4 regions of the Vogesella indigofera genome follow, and region 1 is predicted to be linked to each of the others. Evidence: predicted binding sites of a transcription regulator. Region 1 holds the regulator's gene; each other region holds the start of a gene.

The links. The regulator sigma-54, encoded in region 1, starts transcription at its own class of promoters, with help from an activator protein. The targets are predictions, from matches to a motif close to CTGGCACGCTTCATGCTT.
Positions count from the first base shown of each region.
Region 2: the regulator sigma-54 is predicted to act here: its motif matches at 2,320-2,337, upstream of PQU89_RS16625 (dicarboxylate/amino acid:cation symporter).
Region 3: the regulator sigma-54 is predicted to act here: its motif matches at 1,993-2,010, upstream of PQU89_RS13090 (circularly permuted type 2 ATP-grasp protein).
Region 4: the regulator sigma-54 is predicted to act here: its motif matches at 3,331-3,348, upstream of PQU89_RS01925 (ammonium transporter).

Region 1 is NZ_JAQQLA010000012.1:115,319-121,274, reverse strand. Features, by position in the region: gene rapZ (RNase adapter RapZ) at 1-665, opposite strand, end outside; gene hprK (HPr(Ser) kinase/phosphatase) at 646-1,602, opposite strand; gene ptsN (PTS IIA-like nitrogen regulatory protein PtsN) at 1,595-2,059, opposite strand; gene hpf (ribosome hibernation-promoting factor, HPF/YfiA family) at 2,222-2,542, opposite strand; gene PQU89_RS16255 (RNA polymerase factor sigma-54) at 2,605-4,047, opposite strand; gene lptB (LPS export ABC transporter ATP-binding protein) at 4,051-4,779, opposite strand; gene lptA (lipopolysaccharide transport periplasmic protein LptA) at 4,776-5,285, opposite strand; gene lptC (LPS export ABC transporter periplasmic protein LptC) at 5,275-5,838, opposite strand; gene kdsC (3-deoxy-manno-octulosonate-8-phosphatase KdsC) at 5,835-5,956, opposite strand, start outside.
Region 2 is NZ_JAQQLA010000013.1:7,276-13,231, reverse strand. Features, by position in the region: gene PQU89_RS16635 (sugar transferase) at 1-208, shown strand, start outside; gene PQU89_RS16630 (polysaccharide biosynthesis protein) at 246-2,135, shown strand; gene PQU89_RS16625 (dicarboxylate/amino acid:cation symporter) at 2,434-3,744, shown strand; gene PQU89_RS16620 (DUF2164 domain-containing protein) at 3,805-4,050, shown strand; gene PQU89_RS16615 (LysR substrate-binding domain-containing protein) at 4,165-5,076, shown strand; gene aspA (aspartate ammonia-lyase) at 5,269-5,956, shown strand, end outside.
Region 3 is NZ_JAQQLA010000007.1:194,926-200,881, forward strand. Features, by position in the region: gene PQU89_RS13080 (2-keto-4-pentenoate hydratase) at 1-129, opposite strand, end outside; gene PQU89_RS13085 (sensor domain-containing diguanylate cyclase) at 208-1,794, opposite strand; gene PQU89_RS13090 (circularly permuted type 2 ATP-grasp protein) at 2,047-3,474, shown strand; gene PQU89_RS13095 (alpha-E domain-containing protein) at 3,477-4,400, shown strand; gene PQU89_RS13100 (arsinothricin resistance N-acetyltransferase ArsN1 family B) at 4,397-4,903, shown strand; gene PQU89_RS13105 (transglutaminase family protein) at 5,056-5,850, shown strand; gene PQU89_RS13110 (proteasome-type protease) at 5,847-5,956, shown strand, end outside.
Region 4 is NZ_JAQQLA010000002.1:21,133-27,088, forward strand. Features, by position in the region: gene PQU89_RS01910 (copper-binding protein) at 1-10, opposite strand, end outside; gene PQU89_RS01915 (FKBP-type peptidyl-prolyl cis-trans isomerase) at 361-837, shown strand; gene PQU89_RS01920 (hypothetical protein) at 1,242-1,499, opposite strand; gene PQU89_RS01925 (ammonium transporter) at 2,053-3,252, opposite strand; gene murI (glutamate racemase) at 3,642-4,427, opposite strand; gene apbC (iron-sulfur cluster carrier protein ApbC) at 4,434-5,516, opposite strand; gene PQU89_RS01940 (MFS transporter) at 5,882-5,956, shown strand, end outside.

The sequences.
Region 1 (5,956 bases):
CGGATGTCGGCCAGCATCTGCGCCACGCTGGCTTCGCCCTCGAAGAAGCGGCAGATCGCCTCGTCCTGGCCGGTCAGCGGCCGCAGCGCGACCTCGTAGTAGGGGTTGGGCAGGCAGCGCACGTCGAACACGAAGTCGGCGTCCAGCGGCAGGCCGTGCTTGAAGCCAAACGATTCGAACACCAGGGTCAGGCAGTCGGCGCCGGCGTCGACCAGTACCTTGACCCAGGCACGCAGCGCGTTGGCGGACAGGTGGCTGGTGTCGATGCGGTGGCCCAGCTCGTGGATGTGCTCCAGCATCTCGCGTTCGAGGCGGATGCACTCCTCCACCGTCAGGCCGTTGCCGGACAGCGGGTGGCGGCGCCGCGTTTCCGAGAAGCGCTGCACCAGCACTTCGGTGGTGGCTTCCAGATAGATCAGGCGCACGTCGACCCGCATCGCTTTCAGGCTGGCCATCACCTCCGGCAATGCGGCCAACGTTGGCGCGGAACGGGTATCGACGCTGATGGCGACATGCTGGTAGCCCTGTTCGCTGTACAGCGCCACCACGTCGGTGAGCATGGTGGCCGGCAGGTTGTCGACGCAGTAGTAGCCGTTGTCTTCCAGCAGGCGCAGGGCAACCGACTTGCCGGAGCCGGACAGGCCGCTAATCAGAATCAGCTGCATGTTCCTGGTCCCGTAGCAGGTTGGTGTGGCGATCGATGAATTCGCGGGTGCTGTCGATGCCGCGCAGCTGCAGGATGTAGTTGCGCACCGCAGCCTCGACCAGCACCGCCAGGTTGCGGCCGGCGGCCACCGGCAGGATCACCTTGCGCACGGTGACGCCAAGGATGTCCTGCGTCTCGGACTGGATGTTGAGGCGGTCCAGCGTTTGCATCGCCTGGTCGTTGGCCTTCATCAGGTGGATGATCAGCTTCAGCACCTTCTTCGGACGCACCGCGGTTTCGCCGAAGATGGTGCGGATATTGAGGATGCCGAGACCGCGCACTTCGAGGAAGTCACGCAGCAGCGCCGGGCAGCGGCCTTCCAGCGTTTCCGGGCCGATGCGGTACAGCTCGACCGCGTCATCGGCAACCATGCCGTGGCCGCGCGAGATCAGCTCCAGCGCCAGTTCGCTCTTGCCCATCGCCGAATCGCCCATGATCAGCACGCCGATTTCCAGCACGTCGAGAAACACGCCGTGCATCACGGTGGATACCGCCAGCGCGCGCGCCAGATAGATGCGCAGCACGTCCATCAGGTACGGGCTTTCCAGCGGCGTACTCATCAGCGGCACATTGTGGCTCTGGCAGTAGTCGCGCAGCAGGTTGGGTACCGGCTGTGCATTGGCGACGATCACCACCGCCATGGTGCGGTGGAACAGCTGGTCGAGGGCGGTCCGTGCAGCGGCCTGCTCCAGCTTGTTCAGGTATTCCACCTCCGCGAGGCCAAGGACCTGGACGCGGTTGGGGTGGATGAAGTTGAGGTGACCGACCAGTGCCTGGGTTGGCCGCTGTTCATCATTCGAAATCAGGTTGTCGGAGCCGGAACGGCCGGCGACCCAGCTCAGGTTGAGCTTGTGCTGATTGTCCTGGTACAGGCGGCGAACACTGATATTAGGCATGGTCTGGGGTGTCGGAAATCAGTTCAAACAGCTTCTGCGCATCGCAGGCGGGATCGTTCATCTGTTCGCGCAGCGCCTTGCTGGAGAAGCGCTGAGCCAGCTCGGACAACACCTGCAGGTGGATGTCGGTGGCCTGTTCCGGCACCAACAGCACGAACAGCAGCGAGACCGGTTTGCCATCGGGGGCATCGAACGGAATCGGTGCCTTCAGGCGGATGAAGATGCCGGTGGCTTCCTTCAGGCTCTTGATGCGGCCGTGCGGGATGGCGACGCCTTGTCCCAGGCCGGTGGAGCCGAGTTTTTCTCGGGCAAACAAGCTGTCGAAGACATCGCTGCGCGCGATGGCGTGACTGTTTTCGACCATCAGGCCGACTTGTTCAAAGAGTCGTTTTTTGCTGGAAACGTCCATGTCAGCAATGACGTTGTCCACGGAGAGTATTTTACTGATCAAGCCCATAATGCCATTTGCCCGAAAAAATCGAGGGCCATTCTACGCCGAGTCCACGGAATACCATAGCGGAAAGCGCAGGATGATCGTCAGGAGAAAAAGCGGTAGCCAAAAAAAGAACGGATAAGCAAGCAGCGCTTGCATTATCCGTTTTTGTTCAGCAAATCCTGATCAGAGCGACGCTTGCTCTTGCGGTACCGGTGCGCGATGCTCGACCTGTTTTTCCTTGAATTTCAGTACCTGACGATCCAGTTTGTCAGTCAGCAGGTCGATGGCCGCGTACATGTCCGCTTCGGTGGCTTCGGCATGGATGTCCTTGCCTGCCAGATGAACATTGACTTCGGCTTTCTGTACCAGTTTGTCGACAGACAGTGTCACGTTGACACCGATCACATTATCGACATGGCGGGTAATGCGTTCCAGTTTGCTTTCGATGTAGTCACGAAGCGCCGGGGTAACGTCGAGGTGGAGGCCGGTAATCTTGAGGTTCATACCCTAACTCCTTCTGTTGGTGCCATATCCGGACTGGGCATGGCGATCTTGTTATGAACAACCTAAAAATTCTTGCGCTGGCTGACCGGCGGGATCTGCATGGCTTCACGATACTTGGCTACGGTACGTCTTGCAACCTGAATACCTTGTGCGATCAGCTTGTCTGCAATGGCGCTGTCAGACAGCGGTTTGTTGTGGTCTTCCGCATCAATGATCTGCCGGATCAGTGCCTTGATCGCGGTGGCGGAACACTCGCCACCACTGTCAGTATCGACCGAACTGCCAAAGAAATATTTGAGTTCGAACAAGCCACGGCTGCACAGCAGGTATTTTTGCGTGGTGACACGGGAGATGGTTGACTCATGCAGACCGAGTTCTTCCGCGATGTCTCGCAGGATAAGCGGGCGCATGGCCACTTCACCTTGTTCAAAGAACGCTTGCTGTCTGTCAACAATAGATTCTGCCACTTTCAGGATGGTGTCAAACCGTTGTTGAATGTTTTTTACCAGCCAGCGTGCCTCTTGCAGCTGGCCACCCAGATTATGGCTGCTGCCCTTCTGTTGTAGCATGCCTGCATACATCTGGTTGACGCGCAGCTTGGGCAGCGTGCCCTGGTTGAGGCGCGCCACCCAGCGCTGCTGGCGCTTCACCACCAGGATATCGGGGGCGACGTAGTGGGTCTCGCCCTGATCGAAGCCGCTGCTGGGGCGCGGCCGCAGGCTGGCGAGCAGCGCGTGGGCAGTTTTCAGCTGCTGCTCGTCAATGGCGAGCAGCTTCTTGAGCTTGGTGAAGTCGCGGTTGCCCAGTAGCGGCAGGTGCTGCTGCACCATGTCCAGCGCCAGCTGGCGCACCGCGGCCGGTGCCGCGTGTTGCTGCAGCTGCAGGCTGAGGAATTCGGTGAGGTTGCGGCTGCCGATGCCGGTCGGCTCGAACTGGGTCAGCAGCTTGCGCAGGCACTCCAGTTCGTCGCCTTCCACTTCCAGCTCCAGCGGCAGCTCGGCGGCGATGTCGTCCAGCGAGGTCGGCAGATAGCCGTCGTCGTCCAGTTCGTCGATCAGCAGCGACATCAGCGCCTTGTCGCGCTGGCTGAGCTGGGTTTCGCCCATCTGCGCGGTCAGGTGCTCGCGCAGCGACGGCCGGCACGGGGTGTTGAGAATGGGGTCGAATTCGTCGTCGTCATCGTTGCGGCTGCTGCCGCTCCCGCTGCTGCCCCAGTCGCCGAGCAGTTCGCCGTCGTCACGGCTGCTGTCCGCTTCCGGCCGCTCCGCCTCGCTGCCGCTGTCCGTCACCGGTGTGTCGCCGCCGGGTGTCAGCACCGGCAACGGGCTGTCGGGCTCGTCGTGGCTGTCGCTGTCGGCACGTTCCAGCAGCGGGTTTTCCAGCAGGTAGCGCTCCAGCTCGGTACTGAGGTCCAGCGTCGACATCTGCAGCAGCTTGATCGATTGCTGCAACTGGGGGGTGAGCGTGAGTTGCTGGCTGGTTTTGAGCTGGAGGGTCTGTTTCATGGCTTACAGATGGAAGTGTTCGCCCAGATACACCTGGCGGACCTGTTCGTTCAGCACCAGCGCTTCCGGCAGGCCGGAGGCGAGCACGCTGCCTTCGGAGATGATGTAGGCGCGATCGCAGATGCGCAGCGTTTCTCGCACGTTGTGGTCGGTGATCAGCACACCGATGCCGCGTTCCTTGAGGAAGGCGATGATCTTCTGGATGTCGATCACCGCGATCGGATCGACGCCGGCAAACGGCTCGTCCAGCAGGATGAAGCGCGGGCGGGTGGCCAGCACGCGGGCTATTTCCACGCGGCGGCGTTCGCCACCGGACAGCGCCAGCGCGTTGCTGTCGCGCAGGTGGCTGATGTTGAGGTCGTCCAGCAGCAGGGTCAGCTCGTTTTCCAGCTCCTCGCCCTTCAGACCGGCAATCTCCAGTACCGCGCGGATGTTCTCGTCCACCGTCATTTTGCGGAAGATCGACGCTTCCTGCGGCAGATAGCCGAGGCCGAGCCGCGCGCGCTGGTGGATAGGCAGGTGGGTGATGGTCTGGCCGTCGAGGCGGATTTCGCCGGCATCGGCGGCGATCAGCCCGACCACCATGTAGAAGCTGGTGGTCTTGCCGGCGCCGTTGGGGCCGAGCAGGCCGACCACCTCGCCACTGGCGATCTCCAGCGACACGTCGCGCACCACGGTGCGCTTCTTGAAGGTCTTCTTCAGGTGCTGGATGGAAAGCTGGCTCTGGGTCATGGCGTACCCTGTGCTTTGGGCTGCAGGATCACCGTCACGCGGCCGCTGGTGCCGCTGGCGGCGGTGCCGCCGCTGGCCTGGTAGGTTTCGGTGGCGGTGTTGTAGACGATGACGGCGCCGCTGACCGAGTCCTGGCCGCGCTTGACGCGGGCGTTGCCGGTCAGGGTGGCAAGGTTGGCCGCAGTGTTGTAGTTGACGTTGCTGGCGCTGCCCTCGACATATTCATTGCTGCCGTCGACCTTCTGGCGGAAGGTGACCGGGCTGCCCTGCGCCTGCAGCTGCTGGTTGCCCTGCGCGTCGCGGGTCACGGTCACGCGCTGCGCTTTCAGGTTCAGCGTGCCCTGTACCACCACGACATTGCCCTCCCATACCGTCACGCCTTTCTTCTGGTCCAGCGAGCCGCGGTCGGCGGACAGTTCGATCGGTTTTTCGCTGTCGGCCTTTTCAGCCATGACAGGGGCGCTCAGCACGAGGGCGGTCAGCGCGATCAGCACACTATGGCGCATAGGTAATCCTTACGTTGGACAGCAGGTTCAGCTGGCCGCTGTCCTGCTGGTAAATGAAGCCGGTCGATTTCAGTTGCGAGGTGCCGTAGTCGGCCACCAGCGGTGCGCGGTTGCTGGCACTGCGCGCGACGGTGTCGACATGCAGTACCGAGGTTTGCAGCAGGATGGCCGGGGCGGCGGCGGTGGCCTTGCGTTCCCAGCGCACATTATCACTGAAGTCCGCCGTTTTCTGCTGCTTGTGGTAGCGCCCGGCCGCGGCCGTCACCGTGTAGTCGGGGATGCCCTGCTGGAAGACTTCGATGCGCGGCTTGCTGAGATAGACATTCGGATTGCGCGGCAGTTGCCACATCTGGGCTGCCTGCAGGTACTGCTGCGGCCGGCCCTGGGCGTCGAAGCGCTTCGCCGTCAGCCGGTTGATGGTGTATTCCGGGCGGCTCAGGTCGATCTTGCCCGGCGCATCGCCGCGCTGCATGGTCAGCACATTGAGCCAGAAGGCGAGCAGGGCCATGCCCAGCATCAGGCCCAGCGGAAACAGGCGGGCGGCGCGGTTCATGCCAGGTAGCCGGCCATCAGGCGGTCGTAGTTGCCTTGCGCCTGCAGGATCAGCTCGCACAGTTCGCGCACCGCGCCCTGGCCGCCGCTGCAGCCGGTGACGAAGTGGGCGTGCTGGC
Region 2 (5,956 bases), on a different contig from region 1:
GGTACGCCCCGGCATTACCGACTGGGCGTCGATCCGCATGATCGACGAGAACGAGCTGCTCGGCAAAGCGGCGGATGCGGAGAAGATGTATGTCGAATCGATCCTGCCGCAGAAGCTGGACTACTACGTGCAGTACGCGCGCAGCTACACGCTGTGGGGCGATGTGCTGATCATCGTCGCCACCTTGCTGAAGATCGTGTCGCGCTGAGCTTTCGGCCCGGTCTGCGGCCAACCTTGGGAACAACATGCTGGAAAAACTGCTGTCCTTCTCGCGCCACCACAAGATGGCGCTCTTGATGCTGCTGGATGCGTTGCTGCTGCCGCTGGCGCTGTGGAGCGCGGTGCTGCTGCGCCTGGGCGGCAACTGGGACCCGAAGCTGGACCCATACCTGTGGATTTTCGCGGTGCCGCCGCTGTGGGTGCTGCCCATCTTCATCAAGCTCGGCCTGTACCGCGCGGTGCTGAAGTTTCTGGATGACCGCATCGTGTACACCGTGTTCGTTGGCGTGTCGCTGTCGGTGCTGCTGCTGATGGCGGTGATCCTGATGGCCGGCATCGCGCCGTTTCCGCGTACCGCCATCGTGATCTTCTGGGTGTTCGCGATGGCCTACATCGGCGGCAGCCGCTTTTTTCTGCGCGGCATCGTGCGCCGCATCGACGCGCTGGACGCGCCCCGGCGGCCGGTGATCATCTACGGCGCCGGCCGTGCCGGGCTGCAGCTGATGGCAGCGTTGCACGAGGGGCGCGAATACCGGCCGCTGGCCTTTGTCGATGACAACCCGCAGCTGTGGCGCCGCACCTACCGTGGCCTGACAGTGCACGACCCGCTGACCCTGCCGCAGCTGCTGCAGGACAGCGGGGCGGAGGCGATCCTGCTGGCGATGCCGTCGGCCAGCCGCGGCCGCCACCGCCAGATCCTGGAGCAGCTGGAAACGCTGCACGTGCCGATCAAGCGCCTGCCGGGGATGGCCGACCTGGTGTCCGGCGAGGTACGGGTGGAAGAGTTGCGCGAGGTGGAGATCGACGATGTGCTCGGTCGCGACCAGGTGCCGCCGCAGCCGGAACTGCTGGCGGCCAACATCCGCGGCAAGGTGGTGATGGTCACCGGCGCCGGCGGCTCCATCGGCGCCGAGCTGTGCCGGCAGATCGTGAAAAACCGTCCGGCGCGCATCGTGCTGTTCGAGCTGAGTGAATACGCGCTGTACGCGATCGACCAGGAGCTGGCGCGGCTGGCGCCGGCGGTGGCGCGCACGCCGGTGCTGGGCAGCGTCACCGATACCGCGCGGCTCTCCTCGGTGCTGCAGGCGTTCGTGGTGGAGACGGTGTACCACGCGGCGGCTTATAAACATGTGCCGATGGTGGAGCACAATCCGGTGGCCGGCATCGTCAACAACGCCTTCGGCACCGACAGCTGCGCGCAGGCGGCACAGGACGCCGGCGTCGCCACCTTCGTGCTGATTTCCACCGACAAGGCGGTGCGGCCCACCAACGTGATGGGTGCCAGCAAGCGCCTGGCCGAGCTGACGCTGCAGGCGCGCCACGCCGCCGGCAGCCGCACCCGTTTCGTGATGGTGCGCTTCGGCAACGTGCTGGGCAGCTCCGGCTCGGTGGTGCCGCTGTTCAAGCAGCAGATCGCCAGTGGCGGGCCGGTGACGCTGACCCACCCGGACATCACCCGCTACTTCATGACCATTCCGGAGGCGGCGCAGCTGGTGATCCAGGCCGGCGCGATGGGCGAGGGCGGCGACGTGTTCGTGCTGGACATGGGCGAGCCGGTGAAGATCATCGATCTCGCGCGGCGCATGATCCACTTGTCCGGGCTGGAGGTGCGCGACGACTACCACCCGCACGGCGACATCGAGATCCGCTGCACCGGGCTGCGCCCAGGCGAAAAGCTGTACGAGGAGCTGCTGATCGGCGACGGCGTGCTGGCCACCGACCATCCGCGCATCATGCGGGCGCAGGAGTACCACCTGCCGCCGGCGCAGCTGGCCGGCCATTTGGCGGCGTTGCGCAGTGCCTGCGCCGCGCTGGACGCGCCGCGCGCCTTTGCCGAGCTGCAACAGGTGGTGCACGAATTCAAGGCGGCGGCGCACACCGCCGACTGGGTGGCGCAGGCCGGCGGCGGCGACTGAAGCAACGCTGCCATCAAACCGCCCGTCATGCCGGCCATGACGGGCGGTTTTTTTATGGCCGCGCGACGGCGGCAGGGTGTTCGGAAATCCGGATGCCGATCGGGTGACTGTTCGGCTTGCCGTTGCTGTCGCCGGTGCCGCCGATTTATTGCCTTGCAAATCATGGGCTTGGCAATGGCGGGGGCTGGCATGGCACGTGCTATATCGCAGCCCAGACAACGGCACACCTAGATGCCGGCGCACCGGGCCCGCCCGGTACTACGAAGTATTACTGACCCTCATATGCATGGAGTCCCCCGTGAAACTCAACCGTCTGACCAAGATGATCCTCGTCGCCATGGTGCTGGGCATCTTCTGTGGCTACCTCTTCCGCGAGCTGGCATCCAGCCCTGCTGCGATCACCGCCTTTGCCGACCAGCTGTCCATCCTGACCGATATCTTCCTGCGCCTGATCAAGATGATCATCGCGCCGCTGGTGTTCTCCACCCTGGTGGTTGGCATTGCCCGCATGGGTGACGCGGCTACCGTTGGCCGCATCGGCGCCAAGGCGATGGGCTGGTTCCTGACCGCGTCGCTGGTATCGCTGACGCTGGGCCTGATCATGGTCAACCTGCTGAAGCCGGGTGTCGGCCTCGGCCTGCCGCTGCCGGATGTGGCTGCCAGCTCCGGTATCGAGAAGGGTGCGTTGTCGCTGAAGGACTTCATCAGTCACCTGATTCCGAAGAGCGTGTTTGACGCGATGGCCAAGAACGAGATCCTCGCCATCGTGGTGTTCTCGATGTTCTTCGGCACCGGCGCCGCCGCCATCGGCGACAAGGCCAAGGGGCTGATCGACGCCATCGATGCGGTGGCCCACATCATGCTGAAGGTTACCGGCTACGTGATGAACTTCGCGCCGTTCGCGGTATTCGCGGCGATTGCCGGCATGGTGGCGAAAGAGGGTCTGGGCATTCTGTCCACCTACGGCAGCTTCATGGCGCAGTTCTACCTGTCGCTGGGCCTGCTGTGGCTGGCCTTGCTGGCCATGGGCGCCATCTTCCTGAAGGGCCGCGTCATCGAGCTGCTGCGCGCGGTGCGCGAGCCGGCACTGCTGGCGTTCACCACGGCCAGCTCGGAAGCCGCCTATCCGAAAACCCTGCAAGGCCTGAAGCGCTTCGGCTGCTCCGACCGCATCGCCAGCTTCGTGATGCCCATGGGTTACTCGTTCAACCTTGACGGCTCGATGATGTACTGCACCTTCGCCGCCATCTTCATCGCCCAGGCCTACGGTATCGACCTGTCGCTGTCGCAGGAAATCACCATGCTGCTGGTGCTGATGGTGACCTCCAAGGGCATCGCCGGCGTGCCGCGCGCGTCGCTGGTGGTGATTGCCGCTACCCTGTCGCAGTTCAACATTCCGGAAGCCGGCCTGCTGCTGCTCTTGGGCGTCGACCACTTCCTGGACATGGGCCGTTCCGCGACCAACGTGCTGGGTAACGCCATTGCCGCCTGCGTGGTGGCGAAAAGCGAGAAAGAACTGACTGCCGCGCTGCCGGAAGTGGACGATGACGAAGATCAGGATGGCCGCAAGGACATCGAGCTGACGCCGGCATTTGCCAAGCAGGGCTGATAGACTGCGTGTTTTGCGCTGCCGCCGCCCGGCGGCAGCGTGTCATTCCGGAGTCTTGCCATGAGTCGCGACGAACGTTTCCTCAGCCACGCCCAGCTTGCCGAGCTGGCCCCCGCGCTGCAAAGCCAGCTGGATAGCGAGTTCGGGGTGGAGCTGGGCGCGTTCGACGCGCAGTCGCTGCTGCTGTTTGTCGCCGGGCGCATCGGTCCGGCGATCTACAACCGGGCGCTGGCCGATGCCCGCAGCGCACTGGATGCGCGCATGGAGTCGCTGCAGTCGGCACTGTGGGAGCTGGAGCGCGACTGAGGCGCATCCGTTGAGGTGATAAAAAGGTTGGCCGCATGAGCGATCATGCGGCCAACCTTTTTTGCGTGCGGCCGGCAGAGCGATTACGCTGCTGGCCATTGCAGGAGGTGTGCTATGGAAACCCGCTGGCTGGAAGACTTTCTGGTATTGGCCGAGACTGGCAGCTTTACCCGCTCCGCCGAATTGCGCCACCTGACGCAACCGGCGTTCTCGCGCCGCATCAAGGCGCTGGAGCAGTGGCTGGGCGCCGACCTGATCGACCGCACTACCTGGCCGACGCGGCTGACGCCGGCCGGCGAGCTGCTGCTGGACAAGGCGCGGCAGCTGGTCGGCGAGCTGTCCAGCACCCGCACCCTGCTGCGCGGCCTGCACGCGGCGGACGGCACCACGCTGACGCTGGCGGTGCCGCACACGCTGTCGTTCGGCTTCGTGCCGCGCTGGCTGGCGGACGAGCGCGCGGCTCTGGGCGAGGTGTCGTGGCGCCTGCTGGCGCACAACGTGCACGACGCGGTGGTGGCGCTGGTGGAGGGCAATGCCGATCTGCTGCTGTGTTACCACCATCCGCGCCATCCGGTGGAGCTGAGCGCCGGCCGCTATCCCGGCCTGCGCTTGGGCAGCGAGACGCTGGGGCCGTTCGCGCGCGCGCTGGCGGACGGCCAGCCGCAGTGGCAGCTGCCCGGCAGTAGTGCCGCACCGCTGCCCTTCCTCGGCTACGGCCCGAACGCCTACTTCCGGCGCATGACCGACCTGATCCTGGCGCGGGCGCCGGCGGTGTGCGCGCTGCGGCAGTGTTTCGAGACCGACATGGCTGAGGGGCTGAAGGCGATGGTGCTGGAAGGGCACGGTGTCGCCTTCCTGCCGCACAGCGCGGTGCAGCGCGAGCTGGCGGCCGGCCAGTTGTGTGCTGCCGGTGGCGAGCAGTGGACGCTGCCGATGGAGATCCGCGTCTACCGCGACGCGCGGCGCGAGCTGCCGGCGCTGGATGCGCTGTGGCAACAGCTGGCGGCGCGCTATCCGGCGGTGTAGCGCGGCATAACCCACTATTGCGGCCAACCTTGGTGCAAGGTTGGCCGCATGTTCTTGGTTTTTGATCGCGCGTTGGCGACATGATGGCCGATCATGCAAATCCTGCATCATCCCATCGCCATTCGGAATTGGTCGGGGCTGTCACGGCGGCGCTACAGTGGCGGCCATCCTTCCCCACACAAGAACCACGCTATGGCTACCCGTCTTGAACACGATCTGCTCGGCGACCGCGAGGTCCCTGCCCACGTTTACTGGGGTGTGCATACCCTGCGCGCCATCGAGAACTTCCCCATCACCGGCCAGACCATCGCCGGTTACGGCGACCTGATCCGCGCGCTGGCGGTGATCAAGCAGGCGGCGGCGCAGGCCAACCACCAGCTCGGCCTGCTCGGTACCGTGCACAAGGACGCCATCGTGCTGGCGTGCGAGGAAATCCGTGGCGGCAAGCTGCACGAGCAGTTCGTGGTCGACGTGATCCAGGGCGGTGCCGGCACCTCCACCAATATGAACGCCAACGAGGTGATCGCCAACCGCGCGCTGGAGATCCTCGGCCACGGCAAGGGCGAGTACCAGTACCTGCACCCCAACGAGCACGTCAACATGGGGCAGAGCACCAACGACGTGTACCCGACCGCGCTGCGGCTGGCGACGTTCTGGGGCGTGCAGCGCCTGCTGGCGGCGATGGCTCGCCTGCGTGACGCCTTCGACGACAAGGCCGACGAATTTTCCGACGTGCTGAAGATGGGCCGCACCCAGTTGCAGGACGCGGTGCCGATGACGCTGGGGCAGGAGTTCCGCACCTACGCGGTGATGCTGGGCGAGGACGAGCAGCGGCTGTACGAAGCCAGCGCGCTGATGCTGGAGATCAACCTTGGCGCCA
Region 3 (5,956 bases), on a different contig from region 1:
CTGCTGGATCGCCAGCGCGTCGGCCAGCGTCTGCGGCGCCTGGACGTCGGCCAGCAGCGGGCCCTGGCTGCCGCTGAGGCGGCGCGCCGCGAGGGTGATGGCGGCGGCGCGGATATCGGATGGATTCATGAGCGAATGAAAACGGGTGGCAAAGCGCCGTTGTACCTGTCCGCGCGCGCGGCGGCAAGTCCGCCGCGCAGCCGGGGTTCACCCGCGATAGCGCACGCAGTTGCGGCCGGCGGCCTTGGCCTGGTACAGCGCGGCGTCGGCCTCGCGCAGCAGCGCTTCCTCGTCGCTGCCGTGCGCCGGATAGCTGGCGATGCCGGCGGAGAACTGCAGCCCCTGCAATGCGCTGCTGTCGCCGGCCACGCGGCAGCCGGCGTAGGCCTGCTGCAGCTCGGCGACGCAGGCGGCGGCGCCGACGATGTCGCAGCCGGGCAGCACCAGGCAGAACTCCTCGCCACCGTAGCGCACCGCGAAATCGGCGGCGCGCAGGCGGCCGGCAAACAGCGTCGCCAGCGCCTTCAGCACCGCGTCGCCCATGGCGTGGCCGTACTGGTCGTTGACCGCTTTGAAGTGGTCGAGGTCGATCAGCACCAGGCACAGTGACTGCCCGAGATGGCTGGCATGCTGCAGTTCGACCGGCAGCCGCTCGTGCAGATAGCGACGGTTATACAGTTTGGTCAGCGGATCGCGCCGCGCCTGTTCCTGCAGCTGTTGCTGCAGCTGCTCCACTTCGGCCATGCGTACCGCCAGCTCGCGATTCAGCGTCTGCAGCGCCTGATGCGCACGTTCCGCTTCCTGCTGCCGCTGCAGCGCCCAGTCGCGCTCGAAGGCCACGCTTTGCGCCGCCTGCTGCAGCTGCAGCGTGCGCTGGCGGAAGAAGCGGTAGCCGAGGAACACCAGCGCCAGCATCAGCACCGACAGCACCCAGTACACCGCCATCGCCGAATCGCGATACAGCATCGCACGCTGTTGCCACGCCTGCGCGCTGTCGCCGACCTGCGCCGCCACGCTGCGGTCCGCCAGCCAGAACGACAGCCACAGGAAGCCCAGCACGCCACACAACGCAAACACCGCCACCAGCCCCACCCAGCGCTGCGCCGGTGCCGCGGCGGCGCGCTGCGGCCAACGTTGCTCGCGCCAACGCAGCACCGCGGGCGTGCCCAGCAGCAACAACGGGCCGCAGGTCAGCACCGTCTGCAGGAAATTGCCCGACCACCAGCCCTGCCACACCGCGAAGGCGCCCATCGCCGACAGCTTGTTGCTGTAGCTCCAGATGAAGGAGCCGGTGGCGCTGGACACGGCGGAGATGAAGCAGATGGTGACGAAGAACAGCGTGGCCGGCAGCGACGACGGCACATAGCGCACCTTGACGTGACGGTACACCAGCGACATCACCAGCAGCCCCAGCGGATTGGAACAGGCAAACAGCAAGGCCCAGCCCAGTGGCAGCCCGGACAGGTAGGCGACCAGCAAGGTGGACAGATAGGCGAGGCTGGCACCCCAGGCGTAACCGAACCACAACACCCACAGGGTGGCGATGGTCAGCGGCGGGTAGATGCTGATCACGAAATCCAGCTCGCCAAAATGCACGCTGTAGCCGTACCAGCCGGCGTACAGTTCGACCACGCCCAGCCACAGAGACAGCGCCAGCGACAGCAGCCAGGCCAGCATCAGCTGCCAGCGGGCCGGCGAGCGCTGCAACAGCACCGCAAGCGGCAAGGCGTGGTCGCAGGCGGCCAGCGGATCGGCCGGCGTGGCAAGGTTGGCCGCAACAGGGGAAGCGTGCATGGCATGGCACTATCTTAATGTCGTGAGCAGCAGCATAAGAGCATGCCAGCAACGTTTCAAGCGCTGTCGTTGCGGCCGGCGCGGCACGCGAACGGGGCATGGCGCACCACCATGACACATGATTTGCGGCGCCACCGATGCCTGCATCATTGCGGTGCAGGCTGCCGTGGCGTAATGCACGTTTCGATAGGGCAAACACTGGCACGCGGCTTGCTGAACTGCTCATGACGATGAACAGCAGGAGACCGCGCCATGCATGCACTGACCTTGCCCGAAGCGCACCACTATGACGAAATGCTGCTCGCCAGCGGGGGTATCCGCCCGCACTACCGCGACTTTGCCCACTGGCTGCACTCGCAGTCGCCGCAGACCCTGGCCCGCAAGCGCGCCGAAGCCGACCTGATGTTCCACCGCGTCGGCATCACCTTCGCCGTGTACGGCGACGATTCCGGCGCCGAGCGGCTGATCCCGTTCGACAGCGTGCCGCGCATCATCCCCGCCAGCGACTGGCGCACGCTGGAAGCCGGCATGCGCCAGCGCGTCACCGCGTTGAACGCCTTCCTGCACGACATCTACCATGAGCAGCACATCGTGAAGGCCGGCATCATCCCGGCCGAGCAGGTGTTCTCCAACAGCCAGTACCAGCCGGCGATGCAGGGGCTGGACCTGCCGCACCGCATCTATGCGCACATCACCGGCGTGGACGTGATCCGCCACAACGACGGCAACTTCTACGTGCTGGAAGACAATCTGCGCGTGCCCTCCGGCGTGTCCTACATGCTGGAAAACCGCAAGATGATGATGCGGCTGTTCCCCGAGCTGTTCGCCAGCCACGCGGTGGCGCCGGTGCAGCACTACCCCACCCTGCTGCTGAACACCCTGCGCCACGCCAGCCTGGCGGAAAACCCCACCGTGGTGGTGCTCACCCCCGGCCACCACAACAGCGCCTACTTCGAGCACGCCTTCCTGGCGCAGCAGATGGGTGTGGAGCTGGTGGAAGGCCAGGACCTGTTCGTGAAGCACAACCGCGTGTACATGCGCACCACCGCCGGCCACAAGCAGGTGGACGTGATCTACCGCCGCATCGACGACGCCTTCCTCGACCCGCTGGCCTTCCGCGCCGACAGCATGCTGGGCGTGCCGGGGCTGCTGTCGGTATACCGCAGCGGCGGCGTGATCCTGGCCAATGCCATCGGCACCGGCGTGGCGGACGACAAGTCCATCTACCCCTATGTGCCGGACATGATCCGCTTCTATCTGAGCGAGGAGCCGCTGCTGCAGAACGTGCCCACCTGGATGTGCCGCCGCCCGGCGGAGCTGGACCACGTACTCAACAACCTGGCCGAGCTGGTGGTGAAGGAGGTCCACGGTGCCGGCGGCTACGGCATGCTGATCGGCCCGGCCGCCAGCAGCGCCGAGATCGAGGACTTCCGCCAGCGCATCCTCGCCGACCCGAGCAACTACATTGCGCAGCCGACGCTGTGCCTGTCGTCCTGCCCCACCTTCGTGGAGGCCGGCATCGCGCCGCGCCACATCGACCTGCGCCCCTTTGTACTCTCCGGCCGCGAGATAAGCATGGTGGCCGGCGGGCTGACGCGGGTGGCACTCAAGGAAGGCTCGCTGGTGGTGAATTCGTCGCAGGGCGGCGGCACCAAGGACACCTGGATTCTGGAGGACTGATCATGATGCTCTCGCGCACTGCTTCCCAGCTGTACTGGATGAGCCGCTACATGGAGCGCGCCGAAAACCTGGCGCGCCTGCTGGACGTGACCCACAGCCTGTCGCTGCTGCCGCAATCCCGCGGCGGCGCCGACATTGCCGCCGCGCTGGCCACCACCGGCGCGCTGGACGCCTGCCGCGCCCGCCACCCGCAACTTGCCGCTGCCGACGTGCTGCACTTCATGACCTTCGATGCGGCCAACCCGGCCAGCATCATCAGCTGCCTGAAATACGCCCGCGAAAACGCCCACGCCGTGCGCGGCAAGATCACCGGCGAGATGTGGGAGAACATCAACGCCAGCTGGCTGGAAGCGCGGCAGATGGCGGCCGAAGGCCGACCGCTGGCCGGCTTCTTCGACTGGGTGAAGGAGCGCTCGCACCTGTTCCGCGGCACCACCTACGGCACCATCCAGCGCAACGACGCGTTTTCCTTCATCCGCCTTGGCACCTTCCTGGAACGCGCCGACAACACCGCGCGGCTGATCGACGTGAAGTCGCACCTGGTGGGCCATGAGCTGGACGACAGCGCAGCGGATTTCTACCTGTGGGGCGCGCTGCTGCGCTCGCTGGGCGCCTTCGAGGCCTACCACGAGCTGTACCGCGACAGCCTCAGCGCGCGGCGCGTGGCCGAGCTGCTGATCCTGCGCCCGGACGTGCCGCGCTCGCTGCGCGCCTGCGTCGACGAGATCGCCGAGCTGCTGCCGCGCATCCAGGGCGACACCGGCCACCGTGCCAAAAGGTTGGCCGCCACGCTGCATGCCGAGCTGAGCTACGACCAGATCGACAGCATTCTTGGCGCCGGCCTGCACGCCTACCTGACACAGTTCCTCAGCCAGATCCACGCGCTGGGCGCGGCGGTGCACGGCGCCTACCTGGAGGCAGCATGAGCGAGCTGATCATCCGCGAGGCAAGCCCGGCCGACGCCGCCGCCATCTGCGCCATCTACAACCCGTACATCGAGTACACCACCATCTCGTTCGAGGAAAAACCGGTGAGTGTCAGCGACATGGCCGAGCGTATCGCCGGCACCCAGGCGCAGGGCCTGCCGTGGCTGGTGGCCGAGACCGAGGACGGCGAGCTGTTCGGCTACGCCTACGCCAGCCGCTGGCGCGCGCGCCCAGCCTACCGCCACAGCGTGGAGGCCAGCGTCTACCTGCGCCAGGCCACCGTCGGCCAGGGGCTGGGCAAGCTGCTGTACCGCGAGCTGCTGCAACGGCTGACTGCCTTGGGCCTGCGCACGGTAATCGGCGGCGTGGCGCAGCCCAACCCGGCCAGCGACGCACTGCACCGCGCGCTGGGCTTCAAGCAGGTAGCACTGTTCGAACAGGTTGGCCGCAAGTTCGGCCGCTGGCTGGACGTGGCCTACTGGCAACTCTCCCTTGGAACCTGACTTACGATCTCGCGAGCTAAAGCGAGACAAGGCGAAAGCAGCTGAGGAAGCGGAATTGACAAATCGTCAATGAGCATTTCGAAGATGCTTTCAACGCCGTATCGCTGACGCGCAGCAGATCGTAAACCGCTTAGCACTTCGCAGGAGGCTTTATGCAACTGACCATCGATCACGAAACCGTCTACCACTACGACGCCACCGTCAGCCACAGCACCCAGTACCTGCGGCTGACGCCGCCGCAAACAGCGCATCAGCGCATCATCAGCTGGCAGCTGGAGCTGCCGGTGGCGGCCAGCGAAAGCACCGATGCCTACGGCAACATCCTGCACGTGCTCACCCTGGACACCCCGCACAGCGAGATCCGCCTGCGCGCCCACGGTGTGGTGGAAACCAGCGACCACTGGGCGGACGAGGCCGAGGCACTGCCGCCACCGGTGTTCCTGCGCGGCAGCGCGCTGACCGAGCCGGACGACGCCATCCACGCGCTGGCGGCCGGCCACGCCGCCGTCATTGCGGCCACCCCTGAAACTGGGCTTGCCGCGCTGATGCAGGCGGTGGCCGACGCCATGCCCTACACCAGCGGCGTCACCCATGCGGAAACCACCGCGTCGCAGGCCCTGGCGCTGGGCGCCGGCGTGTGCCAGGACCACAGCCACGTGTTCATCGCCGCCTGCCGCAGCCTGGGGCTGCCGGCGCGTTATGTCAGCGGCTATCTGCTGACCGATCGCGACGCCCACGTCGCCAGCCATGCCTGGGCCGAGGTGTACGCCGCCGGCCGCTGGCAGGGCTTCGACATCAGCAACCGCCAGCAGCCGGACCGCCACCACCTGAAGCTGGCGGTGGGGCTGGATTACACCGACGCCAGCCCGGTACGCGGCGTGCGCCGTGGCGGCGGCAGCGAGGCGCTGCAGGCGCATGCACGGGTAACGGAGGCGGATCAGCAATGACTTACTGTGTCGGCATGGTGCTGGACGAGGGGCTGATCTTTGCCTCCGATTCGCGCACCAACGCGGGGGTGGACCACGTGGCCACCTTCCGCAAGATGAACGTGAT
Region 4 (5,956 bases), on a different contig from region 1:
CCATGGTCATGCCTTGGTCTGTCCCTCTCTTGGGGGCAATGAGACAAGGCTGCTTTCTCACAAGCAGCTGTCAATGCCATGAGACATGACTTACGGCTGCTTTGGCCGACGATCTGCTAGTGATCTCCTTTGGCCAGCTGCTGGTCGGCCAAAACGGCCAGCCAGCCCCCTGCATGGAGTGGCCGATTGTTGCTACCAAGCAGGCCTTTGATGACAAACAACGATGTCGCCACGGAACTGGGGCAACACCAGTCAGATATCGGTGCATATCGGACGTGAGTGAGGTGGCTCGACCGCCAGTTGACACTCCCCCGCTGAACTGCGAACCTTCGCGCTTCAATTTATTTGCCACTGCCCGCCATGAAAATCACCCAAAACACCGCCGTCACCCTGCAAATGAAAGTCACAGACAGCCAAGGTCTGGTTTACGACGATGGCAAAACCCCGGTCTCCTACCTGCACGGCGATTACGACAACCTCTTCCCCAAACTGGAAGCCGCACTGGAAGGCCAGGAATCCGGCTTTCAAACCACGCTGGAACTCGCGACCGAAGACACCTTCGGCGAGCGCGACGAAGCCCTGGTCACCACCATGCCCAAGGCTGATTTTCCGCCTGGCATCAAGGTAGGCGGCCAGATCCAGCGCATCGGCCCGGATGGCGAGCCGCGCTATTACTTTGTTACCAAGATCAAAGGCCCAACCGTATTGCTGGACGGCAACCACCCGCTGTGCGGCAAAACCCTGCGCTTCGCCCTCAAGGTCGTGGACGTCCGCGAGGCAAGCGCCGAGGAAGTTGCCCACCAGCATGTACATGGCGAGCACGGGCATCAGCACTGACACCTCGCCGCACATAAACAAAGCCCTCCCATCCGGGAGGGCTTTGTTTTGCCTGGACCCCACCTGCCATTTGGAGCTGGTGATCTGCTTCTGGTCCGCTCGCCACCTGCAAGCCCAACTTCGTGTTCTCGACGTGCTCCCTCTCAGATGGCCACACTTAGCCCCTTGGAGTGATGGTGGCCATACTTGATTGCAGCGAATTCATCTGAAGCTCGGCCGAAGCCGCCGTAAGTCATATTTCATGGCATCGGCAGCAGCTTGTGAGAAAGCAGCCTTATCTCATTGCCCTCCAGGACCGGGACAGACCCGTTTGCCTTCCTCACTGGATTGATCGGCAGGAAGATGGATGGCCATTAGTCAGCCCGTGGCCCTGCAGACCAGCCCATAGGCGACACTCCCCTTAATCAAGGGTTGAGCAGCTCTGTAGTGACCAGGAAGTCGTGCCCCTCTCTTCGAGCGATGAACGGTTCAAGCCGAGGGACAAAGCGATTCCAGTTGTCAGCCAGCTCCCGGATTGAATGGGCAATGCCCAGCTGTTCAATCTGGAGAAAATCATCTACGGCTTCAGCATCAATGTGGAAGTGAACAGGGACGCCATCGAATCGGGCGTGAACCATGATCCTGTCCCCACCAACGTCGTGCAGTTCTTCAAGCTCAAGCATGGCCGCCTCCGTTTCAGAATGTTCCCACAATGCCAAGGTAGCCCATACCGGAGGCCAGACCAAGGGCTATCAGCAAGCTACCCGGCCACAAAACAGCAGCAGGGTACGGCCTGCGCCATGGTGAGTCAGGAGCATGATGAACACCACGCAGGACCAGGAGAAAATCAGCTTCCAGAAGGCCTGTTTTCTGCTCCGCTCGACAAGCTCATGGGGAAGCGTTCGTACTCATCACTAGTCAGACACCGATTCATATCCTGCGATTTCTGAATTCTTCGTAGCTTTCAGGAATAGGGATAAGTCATACGTGCTGCAGAAAAGGTCGTGGAACCCGAACCCTCCGTACTACTTCTGACATACAGGTCCCTGATGTAGTTGGTTGCTCAGCACATCAGCTCGCTTTACAGAATTCTGTCTACTTCAAGAGCCGTTCGCAGCCACACAAAAAAGGAAGGGGCTTCTGAGCCCCTTCTTCGCAGCTGCCCGACAGACTTAATTGTCTCCCGACAGACTTAATTGTCTCCCGACAGACTTAATTGTTTCCTATCAGGATCGTCTACCAGTTGCTCTCCCGTTCCGGGGTGGCGGTGATGTTGTGGATCGACAGGTCGGCGCCGTTGAATTCTTCCTCGTCGCTGAGGCGGATGCCGACCACTTTCTTCAGCACGCCGTACACCAGGTAGCCGCCACCAAAGCCGATGCCGATGCCGGCCGCTGTGCCGATCAGCTGCGAGGCCAGGCTGACGCCGCCGGCGCCGCCCAGCCAGTGCTGGCCGAACAGGCCGGCGGCGATGCCGCCCCAGGCGCCGCACAGGCCGTGTAGCGGCCACACGCCGAGCACGTCGTCGATCTTCCAGCGGTTTTGCGTGAGGGTGAACAGGTACACGAACATGGCGCCGGCGACGCCGCCGGTGACCAGCGCGCCCAGCGGGTGCATCACGTCGGAGCCGGCGCACACCGCCACCAGTCCGGCCAGCGGGCCGTTATGGATAAAGCCGGGGTCGTCGCGGCCGGCCCACATCGCGGTCAGCGTGCCGCCGACCATCGCCATCAGCGAGTTGACCGCCACCAGCCCGGAGATGCCGCCGACCTTCTGCGCGCTCATCACGTTGAAGCCGAACCAGCCGACGATCAGGATCCAGGCGCCCAGTGCCAGGAAGGGGATCGACGACGGCGGGTGGGCGCTGACGCGGCCTTCCTTGGTGTAGCGGCCGCGGCGGGCGCCGAGCAGCAGCACTGCCGCCAGCGCGATCCAGCCGCCGACGGCGTGAACCACCACCGAGCCGGCAAAGTCGTGGAACGGCGCGCCGAAGTTGGCCGTCAGCCAGTCCTGGATGCCGAAGTGGCCGTTCCACACGATGCCTTCAAAGAACGGATACACCAGTCCGACCAGCAGGAAGGTGGCCGCCGATTGCGGGTGCAGGCGTGCGCGCTCGGCGATGCCGCCGGAGACGATGGCGGGAATGGCGGCGGCAAAGGTCAGCAGGAAGAAGAACTTCACCAGTTCATAGCCGTTGGCCTGGCTGATGTGGCTGACGTCACTGAAGAAGTGCACGCCGTAGGCGACGCCGTAGCCGACAAAGAAGTAGGCCAGCGCCGAGATGGCAAAGTCGGTGAGGATCTTGACCAGGGCGTTGACCTGGTTTTTCTTGCGCACGGTGCCCAGCTCCAGAAAGGCGAAGCCGGCGTGCATCGCCAGCACCAGAATGGCCCCGATCAGTAAGAACAATACGTCGTTTGCACTTGTTTCCGTCATGCCTGCGCTCCAATGGTGCGTATCCGTGGTGCAGCACGGCGGGCTGCGGATACGAATGCCTGTGATTGGGGCGCTTTCTTGCAAAAATGGTGCCAGCGGGCGCCAGCCTTGTGCATCAAGGCGTCATGACGATGCCTTGTGCTGGCCGTTGGTGCGGATGGCGGCGATTGCCTTGATTTGGTGCGGATGGATGTGCGGTATTGGTGCGTGCTGCGGCCAACGTTGGCCGCAGCCTCAGAACCTGTTCACGATCTGCTGCGACTTCATCGCGATGGGCGATGCGGTGTTGGCTGCGGCTGCGGCATGCTTGTCTCTATCCGGATAAACGCCGCCTCCGCAGTCGTTTTCGCCCGGTCTTGGTGAGAGCGCACGCGATCGTGAACACGCTCTCAGGCCGGTTGCAGGGCCTCGACGCGGTCGTCGCGCTGCAGGATCTGCCGCAGGAATCGCTGCATGCTGTGATCGTCACCGGTGGTGACGAAGCGGTACTGCGGTGGCGTCTGTGGGCCGCTGCGGCAGTGGTGTTGCTGCAGCAGGCGCAGCGTCTGGCGCACCACGGCGTCGGTGGGGTCGATGATGTCGATGTGCGGCGGCAGCTGCTCACGGATCAGCGGCGCCAGGAACGGGTAGTGGGTGCAGCCGAGCACCACGTGGTCGACGTTGTGCGCCAGCAGCGGCGCCAGCGCCGCGGCGACGGTGCGCCGGGCGTTGTCGCTGTCCAGCTCGCCGCTTTCCACCAGCTCGACAAAGCCGGTGCCGGCCTGGCTGTAGATCTCGGCGTGATCGTGCAGCTGTGCCGCCAGCTGGCGGAATTTCTCGCCGCGCAGCGTAGCCTGCGTCGCCAGCACGCCGATCTTGCCGCTCTGCGTCGACAGCGCCGCCGGTTTGATCGCCGGCTCCATGCCGACAATCGGCAGCGCCGGGTGGCGCTGGCGCAGATGGCGCGCCGCGGCGCTGGTGGCGGTGTTGCAGGCGATCAGCAGCAGGGTGGCGCCCTGTGCCAGCAGGTAGTCGGCGATCAGCTCGGCACGGGCGATCAGCTCGTCGTCGCTGCGCCCGCCGTAAGGGCAATAGCCCTGATCGGCAAGGTAGATCACCGGTTCGTCGGGAAGCTGGGCGGTGAGCTCGCGCCACACCGAAAGGCCGCCTAGGCCGGAATCAAACATGCCGATCATGAGGGATTAACTGTTCTGGATGACGATTTTCGGGAATTTACCAGAGAAGTCGCGTGCCTTGTCGCCGACCTTGACCGCCACCTTGCGCGCGATCTGCTGGTAGCGTGCCGCCAGCGCGCTGTCCGGCGCTGCCGCCACCGTCGGGCAGCCGTCGTCGGTGGCCAAGCGGATGCCCAGATCCAGCGGCAGCGAGCCGAGCACGTCGACGCCGTACTGCGCGCTCATTTTGTCGGCGCCGCCGTGGCCGAAGATGTGTTCTTCGTGGCCGCAGTTGCTGCACACGTGCATGGCCATGTTCTCGACGATGCCGAGGATGGGCACGCCGACCTTCTCGAACATCTTCAGCCCCTTCTTGGCATCCAGCAGTGCGATGTCCTGCGGCGTGGTGACGATGATGGCGCCGGTGACCGGCACCTTCTGCGACAGCGTCAGCTGGATGTCGCCGGTGCCCGGCGGCATGTCGATCACCAGGTAGTCCAGCTCGTTCCACAGCGTGTCGTTGAGCAACTGCTGCAGCGCCTGACTCACCATCGGGCCGCGCCACACCATCGCCTGGTCCTCGTCGACCAGGTAGCCGATCGACATCGTCTGCACGCCGTGCGCCGGCAGCGGTACCAGCTTGCCGTCGATCACCTCCGGCTTCTGGCCCTGCAGGCCCATCATCAAGGGCTGCGACGGGCCGTAGATGTCGGCGTCCAGAATGCCGACCGAGGCGCCTTCCGCCGCCAGCGCCAGCGCCAGGTTGGCCGCAGTGGTGGACTTGCCGACGCCGCCCTTGCCGGACGACACCGCGATGATGTTCTTCACCCCCGGCAGCAGCGGCACGCCGCGCTGTACCGAGTGGCTGGTGATCTCGCTGACCACGTCGATGCTCAGCTTGCGCTCGCCGGCCAGCGGCGCCAGCCGCTCGCGGAACAGCTCGGCGATGGCGGCGAAGCGGCTTTTGGCCGGGTAGGGCAGGGCCACGCGCACATTGAGGTGGGCGGCATCGTTTTGCTGCACGCTGACACCTTTGCGGTAGGGCTTGTGGGTGTCTTCGTCGATCAGGTCGGCGATGGCATCGAGAATGTCGGTGTCGGTCAGGGCCATGTCAGTAGTCCGGGAAGCGGCGTCGCCATGGACGCCAAACAGTTTGCCGAGTCGGGAAAGCATGATGGTGATCTTGAGTGGGGTGAATATCCGACTATTTTAATCGGGTTTGCCGCGGGCGAACAGGCTTGCCCGCCGTTTTGGCCGCAGCCGCCATGATAAGCGCTGCGCCGGCGTCGTGCATGCGCTGTCGGTCGCGCTTGCGGCCAACGTTGGCCGCAGTGTGGCGCTTACTTTTTTGTCATGGTGGCTGTATAGACATATTTGCTGGTGTAAGTGGCTGATTCGGCGTAGAATCGACGCCTTTTTTCTGAACCGGCGCAGGGTGGCAGACTGCGCCGTTGTGGTTTTCCCGAGGTTACGTTTTGTCTGAATTCACCAAGATTTCCCGTTTGACCCCGGCGCGGATGCTGTTCCCGCTGGCGCTGGTGCTGTTTGAA